DNA from 2 places in the Streptomyces sp. NPDC041068 genome. Region 1 is predicted to be linked to the other one. Evidence: predicted binding sites of a transcription regulator. Region 1 holds the regulator's gene; the other holds the start of a gene.

Region 1 (6,404 bases):
GGTGCCCGCCCGCCTCGATGCCCTGCACGCACACGGCGTCGGCGCCGCACCACTGGGCGGTCTGCGCCTCCTCGGGCGAGGTGACGGTGACGACGGTGAGGGTGCCGACGCGCGCGAAGGCGTCGAGGACGTCGCGGGTGGGGCACCCGAAGGTGAAGGAGACGACCGGCACGGGGTCGTCGAGCAGGATCGCGAGCTTGGCGTCGTACCCGTCGTCGCGCCCGCTGTCCGGATCGCCGAGCTCCGTCTCGTACCAGGTCGCCTCGCCGGCGAGCTGGCTGCGGTAGACCTCCACGGCCGCCGCGTCCGCGGTGTCGGGCTGCGGCATGAAGAGGTTGACGCCGAAGGGCCGCGAGGTGAGCCCCCGCAACTGTTTGATCTCCTGGTACATCCCGTCGGCGGTCTTGTACCCGGCGGCGAGGAACCCGAGCCCACCGGCATCGGAGACGGCCGCGGCCAACTGCGGGCCGGAGGCACCGCCGGCCATGGGGGCCTGCACGATCGGACAGCGGCAGAGATCGGTCAGTGCGGAGGACATGACGGCATCGTGCCACGTCCTCCCGCACCGACCGAATCGCCCCTTCCGGGTACGCGACGGCGGCTGGCCGCTCCCGCTGTGGGCAGGCGTTCCGCAGGGCGGAACGGGTGGGCACAGCCCGAAGCTCCCGGGCAACAGTCAACGAGGCGCCCGCAGCAAAGGGCTAGCGCCCGTTGAACGCATCCTTCAACCGCGAGAACAACCCTTGCTGCCCCGGCTGGAACTGCCCCGTGGGCCGCTCCTCGCCCCGCATCTTCGCCAGCTCCCGCAGCACCCGCTCCTGCTCGGGGTCGAGCTTCGTCGGCGTGAGGACCTCGACGTGCACGATGAGGTCACCGCGCCCGCCGCCCCGCAGATGCGTGACACCGCGGCCGTGCAGCGGGATCGACTGCCCGGACTGGGTCCCCGGGCGGATGTCGACCTCCTCCATGCCGTCGAGCGTCTTCAGCGGCACCTTCGTGCCGAGCGCGGCCGCCGTCATCGGGATGGTGACGGTGCAGTGCAGATCGTCGCCGCGCCGCTGGAAGACCTCGTGCGGCAGCTCGTGGATCTCCACGTACAGGTCGCCGGCGGGGCCGCCGCCGGGGCCGACCTCGCCCTCGCCCGCGAGCTGGATCCGCGTGCCGTTGTCGACACCGGCGGGGATCTTCACGGTCAGCGTCCGGCGCGACCGGATGCGGCCGTCACCGGCGCACTCCGGGCACGGCGTCGGCACGACGGTGCCGAAGCCCTGACACTGCGGACACGGCCGCGACGTCATGACCTGCCCCAGGAAGGACCGCGTGACCTGCGACACCTCACCGCGACCGCGGCACATGTCACAGGTCTGGGCGGAGGTACCGGGCGCGGCACCCTCACCACTGCAGGTCGTACACACCACTGCGGTGTCGACCTGGATGTCCTTGGTGGTCCCGAAGGCGGCCTCTTCGAGGTCGATCTCCAGACGGATCATGGCGTCCTGGCCCCGGCGCGTGCGCGACCGCGGCCCCCGCTGCGACGCCGTCCCGAAGAACGCGTCCATGATGTCGGAGAAGTTGCCGAAGCCACCGGCGCCGAAGCCGCCCGCGCCTTGGCCGCCGCCCGCCTGGGACAGGGGGTCGCCGCCGAGGTCGTAGACCTGCTTCTTCTGCGGGTCCGACAACACCTCGTACGCGGCGTTGATCTCCTTGAAGCGCTCCTGAGTCTTCGGATCCGGATTCACATCCGGGTGAAGCTCACGCGCCAGCCTCCGGAAGGCCTTCTTGATCTCGTCCTGGGAAGCGTCGCGGCGCACGCCTAGTACGGCGTAGTAGTCCGTGGCCACTTACGACTCCGCCAGGATCTGTCCGACGTAACGTGCCACTGCGCGTACTGCTCCCATCGTTCCCGGATAGTCCATGCGGGTCGGTCCGACCACGCCTAGTTTGGCGACTGCCTCGCTGCCCGAACCGTAGCCGACCGAGACCACGGACGTGGAGCTGAGGCCCTCATGGGCGTTCTCATGACCGATCCGTACGGTCATGCCCGAATCCGTAGCCTCCCCAAGCAACTTGAGGAGCACGACCTGCTCCTCAAGGGCTTCGAGAACGGGCCGGATGGTGAGGGGAAAGTCATGTCCGAAGCGGGTGAGATTGGCGGTGCCGCCGATCATCAGCCGCTCCTCAGTCTCCTCGACGAGTGTCTCGAGGAGGGTGGAGAGGACGGTCGCGACGGTGCCGCGATCCTCCGCCTCGAAGGCCTCGGGCAGGTCCTGCACCAGCTGCGGCACGTCCGCGAAGCGGCGGCCCGCGACCCGGCTGTTGAGCCGCGCCCGCAGATCGGCGAGCGAGGCCTCGCCGAACGGTGCGGGACAGTCGATCATGCGCTGCTCGACCCGGCCGGTGTCCGTGATGAGGACGAGCATCAGACGCGCGGGAGCCAGCGAGAGCAACTCCACGTGCCGCACCGTCGACCGCGTGAGCGAGGGGTACTGCACGACGGCGACCTGCCGTGTGAGCTGCGCGAGCAGCCGCACGGTCCGTCCCACGACGTCGTCGAGGTCCACGGCGCCGTCGAGGAAGTTCTGGATGGCGCGACGCTCGGGCGCGGTCATCGGCTTGACGCCGGCGAGCTTGTCGACGAACAGGCGGTACCCCTTGTCCGTCGGGATGCGCCCCGCGCTGGTGTGGGGCTGGGCGATGAACCCTTCCTCCTCCAGCGCCGCCATGTCGTTGCGGACGGTGGCCGGAGAGACCCCGAGGCGGTGCCGCTCGGTGAGCGCCTTGGAGCCTACGGGCTCCTCCGTCCCCACGTAGTCATGGACGATGGCGCGCAGCACTTCGAGCCTGCGTTCACTGAGCATCGCGCACACCTCCAACCGTCTCCGTCGTTCACACCGAGCCCCCGGACCCCCGAGCCCCCGGCCTGGCACTCACCGCAGGGGAGTGCCAGCCTTCCAAAAGGTCAGTGTACGGCCGTGAGGTACGCACGGGGCAAGGCCGGACCCCCTAAGTCATGCCGACGTGTGCCGCAGGAGCTAGCGTCACCGTATGGACGTGGCGCTGGCATGGGAAGCGGCGGGCTGGGAGCGACTCGCACCGCGCGTGGGGAGGTGCCGTCTGCCGGTCTGGGACTGCACGGCGGGGCTCGTCGTCGGCGACGACGCGGCCCTCATGATCGAGGCGGGTTCGAGCCTGGCCGAGGGCGCGGCCCTGCGCACCCGGGCACGCGGGATCCTGGGCGGCGGCCGCCGGGTCACGCACCTCGCCCTCACGCACCCGCACTTCGACCACGTCCTCGGGGCGGCCGCCTTCGCGGGCGTGGAGGTGTACGGCGCCGTGGGCATCGACACGGTCTTCGCCAAGGGCCGCGACGAGCTGCGCGCGGACGCGGTGCGGCACGGCGTTGACGCGGACGCGGCGGCGGAGGCTGCCGACCTCCTGGTCCACCCGCACCATCTGGTGTGCGGGGAGTGGACGCTCGACCTGGGCGGCGGCGTCCAGGTGCTGCTCGCGAACGTGGGCCCCGGGCACTCGGGCCACGACCTGGCGATCCTGGTCCCCGGCACCGACGGCGGGCGGGAGATCGTCTTCTGCGGCGACCTGGTCGAGGAGTCGGGCGAACCGCAGGCGGGCCCGGACGCGGTGCCGAAGCGGTGGCCCGCGGCACTGGACCGGCTCCTGGAGCTGGGCGGCGAGGACGCGCTGTACGTGCCGGGGCACGGCGCGACGGTAAATGCGTCCTTTGTCCGTGAGCAACGCGCCACACTGGCGTCCCGTTTCGGCGTGTCGTAGGACAAGGAACGCCACTCTTCCTATGGTCGGCGGAATGCGCCAGTACTCCGCCGACCTCACGCCGCCCTGGAAGAAGCCGAAGCCGGTCCCCGAGGTGGCGGCGGACGTCGGCCTCGTGGTCGAGGAGCTGAGCACCGGTTTCTGCGGGGCGGTGATCCGCTGCGAGAAGACGGCGCAGGGCCCGACGGTGACGCTGGAGGACCGCTTCGGCAAGCACCGCGTCTTCCCGATGGAGCCGCGGGGCTTCCTCCTGGAGGGCCGCACGGTCACCCTCGTCCGCCCGACCACGACGGCACCGGCTCCCCCGCCCCGCCCCACGCGTACGGCGTCCGGCTCGGTGGCGGTCCCCGGCGCGCGGGCCAGGGTCGCCCGCGCCGGGCGCATCTACGTGGAGGGCCGTCACGACGCCGATCTTGTGGAGCGGGTCTGGGGCGACGACCTGCGCATCGAAGGCGTCGTCGTGGAGTACCTGGAGGGCATCGACGACCTCCCCGCGATCGTCGCGGAGTTCGCGCCGGGCCCCGACGCGCGCCTGGGCGTCCTGGTCGACCACCTGGTCCCCGGCTCCAAGGAGTCCCGCATCGCGGCCGAAGTCACCAGCGCGCACGCCCTGGTGGTCGGCCATCCGTACATCGACGTGTGGGAAGCGGTGAAGCCGTCCTCGGTGGGCATCGCCGCCTGGCCCCGGGTCCCGCGGGGCCAGGACTGGAAGACGGGCGTGTGCAGGGCCCTGGGCTGGCCGGAGAACACGGGCGCGGCCTGGCAGCACATCCTGTCCTCGGTCCACACGTACAAGGACCTGGAGCCGCAACTCCTGGGCCGGGTGGAAGAACTGATCGACTTCGTCACCCTGCCGTAGCCCCTCCGGGCGGGGCCCGCTTCCTTCCTCGGCACCGGGCGGCTCCGGGCTGCGCCCGCCCTCCCCAAGACCCCCTCAGTCCACCAGGTCCCGAACCACCGCATCGGCCAGCAACCGCCCCCGCAACGTCAACACCGCCCGCCCCTCCGCGTACGGCCCGGCCTCCAGCAGGCCTTCGTCCCGCGCCCGCGCAGCCGCCGCGAGCCCCGCCTCCCGCAGCAGCGACAGCGGGCACCCCTCCCGCAACCGCAGCTCCAGCAGAATCCGCTCCACCCGCCGGTCCTCGGCGGACAGCACCTCACGCCCGGCCCCGGGCGACCCGCCACCGGCCAGCGCCCCCGCGTACGCGCCGGGATGCTTCACGTTCCACCACCGCACGCCCCCCACATGGCTGTGCGCCCCCGGCCCGGCCCCCCACCAGTCGGCCCCCCGCCAGTACAGCTCGTTGTGCAGGCACCGCCCGGCCTCGGACGTGGCCCAGTTGGACACCTCGTACCAATCGAACCCCGCACCCCCGAGCACCTCGTCGGCGATGAGATACCGGTCCGCGTGCACGTCGTCGTCGGTCATGGGGACCTCCCCGCGCCGAATCCGCCGCGCCAGCTGCGTCCCCTCCTCCACGATCAGCGCATAGGCGCTGACGTGGTCGGGCCCGGCCCCGATCGCCGCGTCGAGCGAGGCCCGCCAGTCGTCGTCCGTCTCCCCCGGCGTGCCGTAGATCAGGTCGAGGTTCACGTGCTCGAAGCCCGCCGCCCGCGCCTCGGCGACACACGCCTCGGGACGTCCGGGCGTATGCGTACGGTCGAGGATCTTCAGGACATGCTGCTTGGCACTCTGCATGCCGAAGGAGACCCGGTTGAACCCACCGGCCCGCAGCTCGCCCAGATAATCCGCGTCGACGGACTCGGGATTGGCCTCGGTCGTGATCTCCGCGTCGTCCGCGAGCCCGAACTCGTCCCGTACGGCACCCAGCATCCGTACGAGATCCTTCGCGGCCAGCAGCGTGGGCGTCCCGCCCCCGACGAAGACGGTCCGCACGGGCCGCGGGTCGTCGCCCAGGACCTTCCGCGCGAGCCGCACCTCGTCGATCAGGGTGTCGGCGTAGTTGTCACGGGAGGCGAGCACACCGCCGGAGCCGCGCAGCTCGGTCGCCGTGTAGGTGTTGAAGTCGCAGTACCCGCAGCGCGTGGCGCAGTACGGAACGTGCAGGTAGAAGCCGAGGGGGCGGGCGGCCGCGCCGTCCAGGGCGGACGCGGGCAGCGCCCCGTCCTCGGGCATGGGCTCACCATCGGGCAGTGCGGAAGGCATGCCTTCGATTGTCCCGCACGCAAGGAGCCCCCGGATGTCCCGCCCTCAAGGCCGCCTCGCGATCACCGCGCCTGCAACACCAGCAACGCAAGATCGTCGTCCGGCGGCCGCTCCGAGAACTCGTGCACGAGCCGCCGGATCCGCTCCGCCACGAGCCCCGCGTCCAGCCCCGCACACCCGGCAAGGGCACGGGCGAGCCCGTCCCCGTCGTCGAACTGCAGCCGCCCCGAGCGCCGCTCGGTCACCCCGTCCGTGACGCACAGCAGCGTCTCGCCGGCCCGCAGCTCGAAGCTCACGCTCGTGTACGTCTCGTCGTCGACGACGCCCAGCAGCATCTGCGGAGTGGCCGCCTCCCGCACCTCCCCCTCCGGGGACAGCAGGAGCGGCAGTGGATGCCCGGCGCACGCGATGGTGCACCGCACGCCCCCTTCGTACGGAACCAGCTCGC
Region 2 (6,404 bases), on a different contig from region 1:
CCCGTGCCCCCGCTGCCTGTCGACTGCCAGGGCACACGGCTGCCTGATGCGGTGCAGCTGTTCATGGACCGCGCCGACGAAGCCGCGCCCAGCGCGGTCCTCGCGGAGGAGGACGGCGAAGCGGTGGCGGAGATCTGCGCCCGCCTCGACGGCATCCCCCTCGCCATCGAGCTGGCCACCGCCCGGCTGCAGGAGATGGACCTGGGCCTGCTCCAACAGCGCCTGCACGCCCGCTTCGAGACGCTCACCGCCCCGCACACCTGGCACGACAAGGGCGAGCCCCGGCACCAGGCCCTGCGCACCACCATCGGCTGGAGCCACCAACTCTGCACCCCGGAAGAGCGGTTGGCCTGGGCCCGCCTCTCCGTCTTCGCCGGCGGCTTCGAGCAGGAGGCGGCCGAGCTGGTGTGCGCCGGAGGACCACTGGGCAGCGACCGGATCGGGGGGCTGCTGTCCACGCTGGTGGACAAGTCTCTCCTGCGATCGACGACGACCCCGCGCGGCCCGCGGTACTCGATGCTCGACACCGTCCGTGAGTACGGCGAGGAGTGGCTGCGCGAACTCGGCGAGGAACAGCGCCTTTCGGAGCGGCACCGGGACTACTACCGCTGGCTGGCCCGCCTGGGCTACCAGGAGTGGTCGGGGCCCCGGCAACTGGACTGGTACCGGCGCACCACGGCGGAGCACGGCAATCTGCGTACGGCGCTCGACGCGTGTCTCACCGATCCGGACCCGCGCCTCGCGCTGGAGATGGCGGGCAACCTGTGGTTCTTCTGGTGCTGCTGCGGCTTCCAGCGCGAGGGCCGCCACTACCTGGACCAGGCCCTCGCCAGGAAACCGGACACCGGGCCCGGCCCGGAGTGGTTCTGCGCGCTGTGGGCCGGCAACCTCCTGGCCTCCATGCAGGGCGACTTCGATGCCGCAGCGGCGTTCGAAGCCGTCAGCACGCCGATGGCGGAGCGGATCGGCGACCCGGCGACGATCGCCGCGGCGCGCTGCGGCACGGGGGCGCGACTGGCGCTCTCCGGCCAGGTGGAACAGGCGCTGGCTCCCTTCGCCGAGGCACTGGGCCCCCCGGACCGCGCCGCCTACGCCGTCAGGTTCCTCGCGATGGGCGGCGTCGCGTTCAGCCACTTCCACAAGGGCGAGTTCGCCCGAGCCGCCGTGGCCGCCGACGCCCTGCGCGAGCAGTGCGAGCAGCGCGGCGAGCTGTGGTCGCGTGGTTATGCCCTCTACTGCCTGTCCCTTGCCGCGCTGGGCAACAGGGATCCGGCAACGGCCGTCCGCCACGCCCGTAAGGCCCTGGCCATCAAGTGGCTGCTGCACGACGCCCTCGGGGCGGCGATGATCCTTGACGCGATGGCGCCGGCCGTGGCCGAGCACGACCCGGAGCAGGCCGCGCTGCTGCTCGGCGTCGCCGACACCCTCTGGCGCTTCACCGGCCGCGCGCAGTTCGGCGCTCCGGAACTCGTCGCGGCCCGGCGGGCCTGCGAGCGCCGGATCCACGACGCCATCGGTGGCGCGGCGTACGAAGCCGCCTACCGAAAGGGCCTGGAGAGCAGCTCCGACGACGGCATCACCTACGCCCTGGAAGAAGGGCCCCGCGCAACGCCCGAGGGCGGCACCCCTACCTGAAGCAGGGGTGCCGCCCTCGGTTCGCGTGAAGCGATGAACCGCCGATCCGCGAGGGATCAGAAGTCCATGTCACCGCCCGGCATGCCGCCCGGAGCGGCGCCGGCGGCGGCCTTCTCCGGCTTGTCGGCGATGACGGCCTCGGTGGTGAGGAACAGCGCGGCGATGGAGGCGGCGTTCTGCAGGGCAGAGCGCGTCACCTTCGCCGGGTCGAGGATGCCCTCGGCGATCATGTCGACGTACTCACCGGAGGCGGCGTTCAGGCCGTGGCCGACGGTCAGGTTGCGCACCTTCTCGACGACGACACCACCCTCCAGGCCGGCGTTGACGGCGATCTGCTTCAGCGGGGCCTCCAGGGCCAGCTTCACAGCGGCGGCACCGGTGGCCTCGTCGCCCTCGAGCTCCAGCTTCTCGAACACCTGGGAGGCCTGCAGCAGGGCCACGCCACCACCGGCGACGATGCCCTCCTCGACGGCCGCCTTCGCGTTGCGAACGGCGTCCTCGATGCGGTGCTTGCGCTCCTTGAGCTCGACCTCGGTCGCGGCACCGGCCTTGATGACCGCAACACCGCCGGCGAGCTTCGCCAGGCGCTCCTGCAGCTTCTCGCGGTCGTAGTCGCTGTCCGAGTTCTCGATCTCGGCGCGGATCTGGTTCACGCGGCCCTGGACCTGGTCGCTGTCACCGGCGCCGTCGACGATGGTCGTCTCGTCCTTGGTGATGACGACCTTGCGGGCGCGGCCGAGCAGGTCGAGACCGGCGTTCTCCAGCTTGAGGCCGACCTCCTCGGAGATGACGGTGCCACCGGTGAGGATGGCGATGTCGCCGAGCATGGCCTTGCGGCGGTCACCGAAGCCCGGGGCCTTGACGGCGACGGACTTGAAGGTGCCACGGATCTTGTTGACGACGAGCGTGGACAGCGCCTCGCCCTCGACGTCCTCCGCGATGATCAGCAGCGGCTTGCCCGACTGCATGACCTTCTCCAGCAGCGGAAGGAGGTCCTTCACGTTGGAGATCTTGGAGTTGACGATCAGGATGTACGGGTCGTCGAGCGACGCCTCCATACGCTCCATGTCGGTGGCGAAGTACGCCGAGATGTAGCCCTTGTCGAAGCGCATGCCCTCGGTGAGCTCCAGCTCCAGACCGAAGGTCTGGGACTCCTCGACGGTGATGACGCCTTCCTTGCCGACCTTGTCCATGGCCTCGGCGATGAGCTCGCCGATCTGGGTGTCGGCGGCGGAGATGGAGGCCGTCGAAGCGATCTGCTCCTTGGTCTCGACATCCTTCGCCTGCTCGAGCAGGGCGCCCGAGACGGCCTCGACGGCCTTCTCGATGCCGCGCTTCAGGGCCATCGGGTTGGCACCGGCGGCCACGTTGCGCAGACCCTCGCGCACCAGGGCCTGGGCCAGGACGGTCGCGGTCGTCGTGCCGTCACCGGCGACGTCGTCCGTCTTCTTCGCGACCTCCTTGACCAGCTCGGCGCCGATCTTCTCGTACGGGTCCTCGAGCTCGATCTCCTTGGCGATGGAGACACCATCGTTGGTGATCGTGGGGGCGCCCCACTTCTTCTCGAGGACGACGTTGCGACCCTTGGGGCCCAGGGTCACCTTGACGGCGTCGGCGAGCTGGTTCATGCCGCGCTCGAGGCCGCGCCGTGCCTCCTCGTCGAACGCGATGATCTTGGCCATGTGAAGTGGTCCTCCCGGACGGGGTGGAAACGCAAAAACGGATCGTGCTGGCGCCCGCGACGGACGGCCTGCATCCCTTGTGGTTCCTTGCCCCACCCGGTCTGCGGACCTCACCGACCCGATCCAAGTTCTGTCACTCTCACTCGTAGAGTGCTAAGCCCAATGATTAGCACTCGACCCCTGTGAGTGCAAGATGCGCCTGCGAAGCAGGCTCCTTGAGGGGTGGCGGTCGGGCGACGGGTGGGCGCAAGCGCCTCTTACGGATCTCGGACAGCCACAGGACTGCCCACGCGGGCGCCCCGGCACACACGAGGGGCCCGTACCCCTGATGGGATACGGGCCCCTCGCTGTGCTTGCGTCGGTGGCCGATCGCGCCGAGCTAGACGGCGAGCTTGACCATGTCCGCCTGCGGACCCTTCTGGCCCTGCGAGATCTCGAACTCGACTCGCTGACCTTCTTCCAGGGTGCGGTAGCCGTCCATCTGGATCGCGCTGTAGTGGACGAAAACATCCGCACCACCGTCGACCGCGATGAAGCCGTACCCCTTCTCCGCGTTGAACCACTTGACGGTGCCCTGAGCCATGCCTAACTCCCCTATTACTGGCCCTTGCACAGGACCGCACTTCGCGGACCCGGGTCAGACCTCACCCCCCATTGGTTGGGGGTGTGCGCCGGAACGCGTCGACCGCCGCTGAATGTATCTGTCCAACTGCCGTCTGCAACAGGTCAATCGGACGAGAATTCTGGGCACGACCGATCGGGAAAATGCGGAGATTCTGCCAGAATTCAGGGCAAGTCGGGCCCGGCAAATGCCACGTAAGGCTCAAATGGGCAGCACTGTTTGGCTACTTCTTGTCGACTCCAGGCCGACTTCATATATGCGCTCGGCACTAACGGCGAAGCACGCTTCCCAACTGTACCGCGCTCAACCATGCAGAATTGCCCCCTCCGTTTCTCTCGCGGAGGGGGCAATTCAGATAACGCAGGGTACTTGCGAAAAGATCAGCCGCCGGCGACGGCGGGAATGATCGAGACGCCCGCGCCGTCCGGCGTCGCGGTCTCCAGACCCTGCTCGAAGCGGACGTCGTCGTCGTTCACGTACACGTTCACGAAGCGGCGCAGCTTGCCCTGGTCGTCCAGGACGCGGGCCGCGATGCCGGTGTGGTTCTTCTCCAGATCGGCGATGACCTCACCGAGGGTGGCCCCCTCGGCGGCGACCTCGGCCTGACCGCCGGTGTAGGTGCGAAGGATGGTGGGGATGCGGACGTTGACGCTCATGGGGTTCACCTCAAAGTACGGGGCGGGAGTGTGCCCCTGAAAGGGGCGCGGGGAACTGCGCGACCAGCCACGACGGTCCCGCAGTCGGGAGAAGGGGTCAGGCCCTACGGCGACTAGCCGGCGAGCCCCGCGGAGCGGAACGCCTCAAGGCTCGGCTTGATCGTGGCGGTGGCCTGCGACGTCTCGGCAACGGCGTCGAGGGTCTTGAGACCGTCCCCCGTGTTCAGCACGACCGTGGTGCGGGACGGGTCGATGAGACCGGCCTCGACCAGCTTCTTCGTGACGCCCACCGTCACACCGCCGGCAGTCTCCGCGAAGATCCCCTCGGTCCGCGCAAGGAGCTTGATGGCATCGACGACCTGCTCGTCGTTCACGTCCTCCACCGCGCCGCCGGTGCGACGGGCGATGTCCAGGACGTACGGACCGTCGGCCGGGTTGCCGATCGCCAGCGACTTGGCGATGGTGTTCGGCTTCTGGGGGCGCACGACGTCGTGGCCCGCCTTGAACGCCGCGGACACCGGCGAGCAGCCCTCGGCCTGCGCACCGAAGATCTTGTACGGCTTGTCCTCGACGAGGCCGAGCGCGATGAGCTCCTTCAGCCCCTTGTCGATCTTCGTGAGCTGCGAGCCCGAGGCGATCGGGATGACCAGCTGGTCGGGGAGGACCCACCCCAGCTGCTCGCAGATCTCGTACGCGAGGGTCTTGGAGCCCTCGCCGTAGTACGGCCGGAGGTTCACGTTGACGAAGCCCCAGCCCTCGCCCAGCGGGTCGCCGATGAGCTCGGAGCAGAAGCGGTTCACGTCGTCGTAGTTGCCCTCGATGCCGACGAGCTCGCCGCCGTAGACCGCGGCCATGACGACCTTGCCCTGCTCCAGGTCGTGCGGGATGAACACGCAGGACCGGAAGCCCGCGCGGGCGGCGGCGGCGCCCACGGCACCGGCGAGGTTGCCGGTGGAGGAGCAGGACAGGGTGGTGAAGCCGAAGGCGCGCGCGGCCTCCAGGGCCTGCGCCACGACGCGGTCCTTGAAGGAGTGCGTGGGGTTGCCGGAGTCGTCCTTGACGAACAACTTGCCCTGCTCGACGCCGAGTTCACGGGCGAGGTTGTCGGCCTTGACGAGCTTGGTCCAGCCGGGGTTGAGGTTCGGCTTGTCGGCCACGTCGGCGGGGACGGGGAGCAGCGGGGCGTAGCGCCAGATGTTGGCGGGGCCCGCCTCGATCCGCTTGCGCAGGGCCTCCGGGTCGCCGAGGGGCAGGTCGTACGCGACTTCGAGGGGGCCGAAACACTCGGCACAGGCGAAGACCGGTCCGAGCGGGAACTTGGTGCCGCACTCCCGGCAGGAGAGGCCCGAGGCGGGACCGAGGTCTACGGGGGTGGTGGTGCTTTCGGTGGCGACAGTCTGCACAGCCATGGAGGCGAGGCCCTTTCTCCTCATCTTCCTCGCGACGCATCTCGCCGCGAGACGGATTTGGCACCTTCCCTAGCCGGGAGCCTCGCGGCGCAGAAACGCGACGAGACCGGCTGGAGGGTTGCCGGGGCTTCAACGGGCCGTATCCCTCTGCCCCTCTGGATGAGCGGTATTCGATTGTGGGTTTCAGTTGTTGACCTGGAACGCGGCGGCGACCCCAACATGCGATGGTCACCGGCGTTGTTCAAGACTGTAACCGAAGCCCTGGACCCTTGAGATAGTCGTCCGAACCGCGAGATGGATCACATACGGGAGGACCCTGACCGTGCTGGAAGAGGTCGAGCGCTGGCTGAGCAGGCGTTCCTGGTCCGTCACCGACCGTCCACTGGAGCGCCTCGTCGCC

The links. Region 1 encodes HrcA, which represses chaperone genes, less so after heat shock. Its sites were predicted from a motif close to TTNGCACTCNGNNNNNCNGAGTGCNAA; they were not measured.
Region 2: the regulator HrcA is predicted to act here: its motif matches at 3,448-3,474, upstream of groL (chaperonin GroEL).

Annotation. Positions count from the first base shown of each region.
Region 1 covers NZ_JBEZCG010000017.1:136,966-143,369, reverse strand. The annotation lists gene AB0B50_RS33880 (nitronate monooxygenase) at 1-538, opposite strand, end outside; gene dnaJ (molecular chaperone DnaJ) at 702-1,841, opposite strand; gene hrcA (heat-inducible transcriptional repressor HrcA) at 1,842-2,858, opposite strand; gene AB0B50_RS33865 (MBL fold metallo-hydrolase) at 3,052-3,789, shown strand; gene AB0B50_RS33860 (DUF3097 domain-containing protein) at 3,824-4,648, shown strand; gene hemW (radical SAM family heme chaperone HemW) at 4,724-5,956, opposite strand; gene AB0B50_RS33850 (SpoIIE family protein phosphatase) at 6,019-6,404, opposite strand, start outside.
Region 2 covers NZ_JBEZCG010000024.1:100,361-106,764, forward strand. The annotation lists gene AB0B50_RS39510 (hypothetical protein) at 1-1,635, shown strand, start outside; gene groL (chaperonin GroEL) at 1,692-3,317, opposite strand; gene AB0B50_RS39520 (cold-shock protein) at 3,697-3,900, opposite strand; gene AB0B50_RS39525 (ubiquitin-like small modifier protein 1) at 4,320-4,595, opposite strand; gene thrC (threonine synthase) at 4,709-6,004, opposite strand; SAM riboswitch class I at 6,022-6,170, opposite strand; gene AB0B50_RS39535 (glucosyl-3-phosphoglycerate synthase) at 6,327-6,404, shown strand, end outside.